One region of the Mycoplana ramosa genome, then DNA from elsewhere that is predicted to be linked to it. Evidence: predicted binding sites of a transcription regulator. Region 1 holds the regulator's gene; the other holds the start of a gene.
What was found. The regulator PhoB, encoded in region 1, activates phosphate uptake and scavenging genes when phosphate is short. The targets are predictions, from matches to a motif close to TGTCATNNANCTGTCAT.
Positions count from the first base shown of each region.

Region 2: the regulator PhoB is predicted to act here: its motif matches at 1,458-1,474, upstream of JNC62_RS12455 (BtaA family protein).

Region 1 is NZ_JBHEEW010000012.1:24,205-26,401, forward strand. Features, by position in the region: gene JNC62_RS15580 (GcrA family cell cycle regulator) at 34-552, shown strand; gene phoB (phosphate regulon transcriptional regulator PhoB) at 638-1,321, opposite strand; gene phoU (phosphate signaling complex protein PhoU) at 1,368-2,081, opposite strand; partial or broken gene pstB (phosphate ABC transporter ATP-binding protein PstB) at 2,141-2,197, opposite strand, start outside.
Region 2 is NZ_JBHEEW010000008.1:168,799-170,995, forward strand. Features, by position in the region: gene JNC62_RS12450 (class I SAM-dependent methyltransferase) at 1-164, opposite strand, end outside; gene JNC62_RS12455 (BtaA family protein) at 164-1,411, opposite strand; gene JNC62_RS12460 (serine hydrolase domain-containing protein) at 1,568-2,197, shown strand, end outside.

The sequences.
Region 1 (2,197 bases):
CCCGGTAGCGAACGCTGGAACGGAGGCGATAGTATGAACTGGACAGACGAGAGGGTCGAGAAGCTCAAGAAGCTCTGGTCCGAAGGATTGAGCGCCAGCCAGATCGCAGCACAGCTCGGCGGCGTCAGCCGCAACGCAGTCATCGGCAAGGTGCACCGCCTCGCTCTGCCCGGCCGCGCCAAGGCCGGCGGCACGCCGACAGCGACGCGCGCCAAACGGCCGGCCGCTGCGCCGCGCCCCGCGAACTTCGCCCCGCGCGTCGTCACCCGCACCGTCGCCCGTCCGGCAGGCGCGACCGTCGTCAAGGAAGAGGTCGCGTTCGAGTACGACGACGCACCGCTCGCGCGCATCGACACCAACGTGGTGTTGCCGATGTCGCGCCGGCTGGAGCTGACCGAACTCACCGAGCGCACCTGCAAGTGGCCGAATGGCGACCCGCTGACGGACGATTTTCACTTCTGCGGCAACGAGTCCCCGGACAATTCGCCCTACTGCCTCTACCATCAGCGTCTGGCCTACCAGCCGTCGGCCGAACGTCGGCGCATGCGCTGACCGGTTCAAGGCCGGGAACGAGGACCGAAATTGCAAACGGGCCCCGCGGGGCCCGTTTTTCGTTTCCGACGTCGTGGCCCGCCGATCAGGCCTCCAGCGAATAGCCGGCTCCGCGCACGGTGCGGATGACGTCCTGCATGTTGGAAAAGTTCAGCGCCTTGCGCAGCCGGCCGACATGCACGTCCACCGTACGCTCGTCGACGTAGATATCATGCCCCCAGACGCCGTCGAGCAGCTGCGAGCGCGAGAAGACGCGCCCCGGAGAGGTCATGAAAAACTCGAGCAGGCGGAATTCCGTCGGGCCGAGGCGCACCTCGCGCGTCCGGCGATGGACCCGGTGCGTCTCGCGGTCGAGTTCGATGTCGCCGCACTTCAGCAGCGTCGAGACCACCTCCGGCCGGGCGCGCCGCAGCATCGCCTTCACCCGAGCCATCAGCTCCGGCGTCGAGAAGGGCTTCACCACATAGTCGTCGGCGCCGGTGGCAAGACCGCGCACCCTTTCGCTCTCCTCGCCGCGGGCCGTCAGCATGATGATCGGCAGGCGTTCGGTCTCGGAGCGCTGGCGCAGACGCCGGCAAAGCTCGATGCCGGAGACGCCGGGCAACATCCAGTCGAGGATCAGAAGATCCGGCTGGCGCTCCTGCAGGCGGATCTCCGCTTCGTCGCCGCGCAGGATCGTATCGACCTCGAAACCCTCCGCTTCGAGGTTGTAGCGCAGGAGGACGCTGAGCGCCTCCTCGTCTTCGACCACGGTAATCTTGGGAACCATGCCTTGAGAACTCCGGCGTTCTAAAATTCAGACACTTCGAGGCGGATCATTCCATCTCCGCGCCGACCGAGGTGGTGTGATCGTCCTTCGGGCGCTCGCCTTCCGGTGGTGCACCCGTCGCCATGTAGAAGATCGTCTCGGCGATGTTGGTGGCGTGGTCGCCGATGCGCTCGATGTTCTTGGCGCAGAACAGGAGATGGGTGCAGGGCGTGATGTTGCGCGGGTCTTCCATCATGTAGGTCAGGAGCTCCCGGAACAGCGACGTGTAGACCGCGTCGATCTCGTCGTCACGCTCACGGATCTCCTTGGCCTTCTCGACGTTGCGTGAGGCATAAACGTCGAGCACTTCCTTCAGCTGCATCAGCGCCAGTTCGGCCAGATGCTCCAGACCGCGGGCGAGCTTGCGCGGCATGCCGGAACTCTGCACGGCAATCACGCGCTTGGCATTGTTCTTTCCAAGGTCGCCGACGCGCTCGAGTTCCGCAGCGATGCGGATCGCGCCCATGATTTCGCGCAGGTCCGCCGCCATCGGCTGGCGCTTGGCGATCGTCAGGATCGCCTTTTCGTTGATCTGCCGCTCGGCATTGTCCAGGATGACGTCCTCGGAGATGACCTTCTGCGCCAGCGCGGCATCGGTGTTGACCAGCGCGCGCACGCTGTCACCCACCATCTGCTCGGCGGTGCCGCCCATCTCGGAGATGCGGCGCGCTAGGTACTTCAACTCTTCGTCGTAGACGGAAACGATGTGGGTCGATGACATGGTTTTATCCTCAACGGGCGCCTTGGCGCCGGGTCTTCATTCGCGACTGCGCAACGAGTTTAGCCGAACCGGCCCATGATGTAGTCCTGCGTGCGCTGGTCGTCGGGATTGGTGAA
Region 2 (2,197 bases), on a different contig from region 1:
TGTCCCGCCTTTGCCGAGATCTGCTGGAGCAGCCGGTCGCGACCGAACAGATAGTATTTGCGCGTCAGGTCGTAGAGGTGGCGCTGATAGCGATACTGCCGGTCCATCCGCTCGGCGTGGCTGGTAGCGGATTGCATCTGGCGAAGATCGGGGTCCGCCGACATCAGGCCCGCTTCCGGTAGATGTGGAAGCCGCCGTAGATGGCGGAGCGGTCCCGCATGCCAAGCGCGACAGAGCGCTCGCGCTCATAGGTCCAGAGATCGAGAAGGGCGGGCGAGAGCTTGCCGTCGAGGATGCTTTTTTCGGCTGCCGTTCGGAAGATGACGATCGCGCCTTGTGAAGCGGTTCGGGAAATCTCGCTCCAGAGCGCATTGATCTGGTTTTCGTTCATCCAGTCCTGGGCATCGAGCAGCACGAAGCGATCGACCGACGCTGCCGGCTTGGCGGCCAGAAGCTCGGTGAAACTTGCGTGATGGACGCGAACCCGGCCGGCATTGGCGCGTATCGCAGCGTAATGGTCGGCCCGCAGATAATCCGGCGGCATGCCTTCCTGCTTCTCCGGATAGCGCCGCGCAAATGCCTGCCAGGCGAAATAGTTGTCCTTCAGCGGGAAATGACAGGTCAGCTTTTCAAGGCGTCGCTTCAGGACCGGCGCAAGCGAGTTGTCCTCGCTGAGGCTCGCGAGTTCGTCGAACTGTTGCGGCGGGATGCCGAGGCCGAACAGGGATGCCTTGCGCGACGTCATCCAGCGAATCAGCGGGCGATCGAAGAGGGGGGCGATGCGGGTCTCGAAGAACTGGCGCTGCTCGCGCAGCGAACGGGCCTCGACAAACTCGCGCGGATCGAGACCGTGGAGCCGCGCGACGATGTGGCCGAGCAGGATGAAGCGACCGAGCAGGCCGGCGCGATAGATGTTGCGAGTGAAGACGTCGACGCGGCGTCGGCCGAAAGCGTCACGACCGTTCCAGTAGTCACGCGTCTGCACATCGAGCATCGGTTCGATGAACATGGAGTAGGCTTCGCGGTTGTTCGTCGCGTGGTTTCCAGCGAGGAAGCGGGTGACGTCGGCATGCGACGGCAGATGCCGGAAGGCTGCCAGCTTCAGCCGGTTCAGAGCAATATGGTGGGGATTGAGGTCGACGACGTCGATCGCTTCCGGTGCGCGGGACAGATAGGCGAGCATGTTGCAGCCACCCGAACCGATGGTCACGATCCGGTGTCCGGCGGACAGTTCCATGGCTTCGATGTCGACGGCCGGATCTTCCCAGATCTGTGGGTAGACGAGCCCGGAGAAGAGCAATCCGAAGAGGCGTTCGGAGAGCCCCTCCAGTGTGCCGGCACGGTGTTGAAGCAGTGCCGCCTTCAGCTTTTTATTGCGCCCGTATCCCGCGTTCCTGGCCAGTTCGCTCATAGCACCATCTCGTTCGGTGGATCTGTCGAAGCGATAGCTGTCGTGCGCTACAGTTTGATGACTGCGGCCCGCGGGATTGCGAGCGCCGCAATGGTATCCTTGGGGCTTTTCTTGGAGGCCAATTTTTGATTGTCTGCGTGCGAACGAGGGCAGGCAATGGCACGATATTGGCGGGCTGCGGCGAGGACACTGTTCGGTGGCTGTGTCTTTCTGGCGATCACAGGCAGTTGGCTGATCGTTCAGCCGCCGGAGCTGCTGCGGGTGGGATCGTCCTATGCGGCCAAGATCGTTTGCTCCAACGTCTTTCTCGCCCGGCGGGATCCCGCCGTCGTGCTCGAAGACGTGCAGGCGCCGGGCCATCCGCTGCTGCGGCTGATGCGCCAGTCCGTCGATTACTCGGAAATGACCGTCACCGCGTCGCTGCTCGGATTGTTTGCGCCGGGATATGCGGCCTACCGCGAAGGCTTCGGCTGCACATCGGTGCCGGACGGCGATGTCCTGGCCGCCCGAGAGGGGGTGGCCGAGGTCTCCCTTCCGAAGGTCGCGCCGGAGCCCGCCGATCTCGCGTGGCCGGAGGGCGGGGGTGGCAACGCCGATCCTCGCATCGCAAGCATTCTGGACGATCCGGCATTGCTCGGCCCCGGCGTGCGCGGCGTCGTGGTGATCCATGACGGCCAGCTCGTCGGCGAACGCTATGGCGACGGATTCTCAGCCGATACGCCGCTGCTCGGCTGGTCGCTGACCAAGACCGTCAATGCGGCACTTGTCGGCCGACTGATGCAGCAA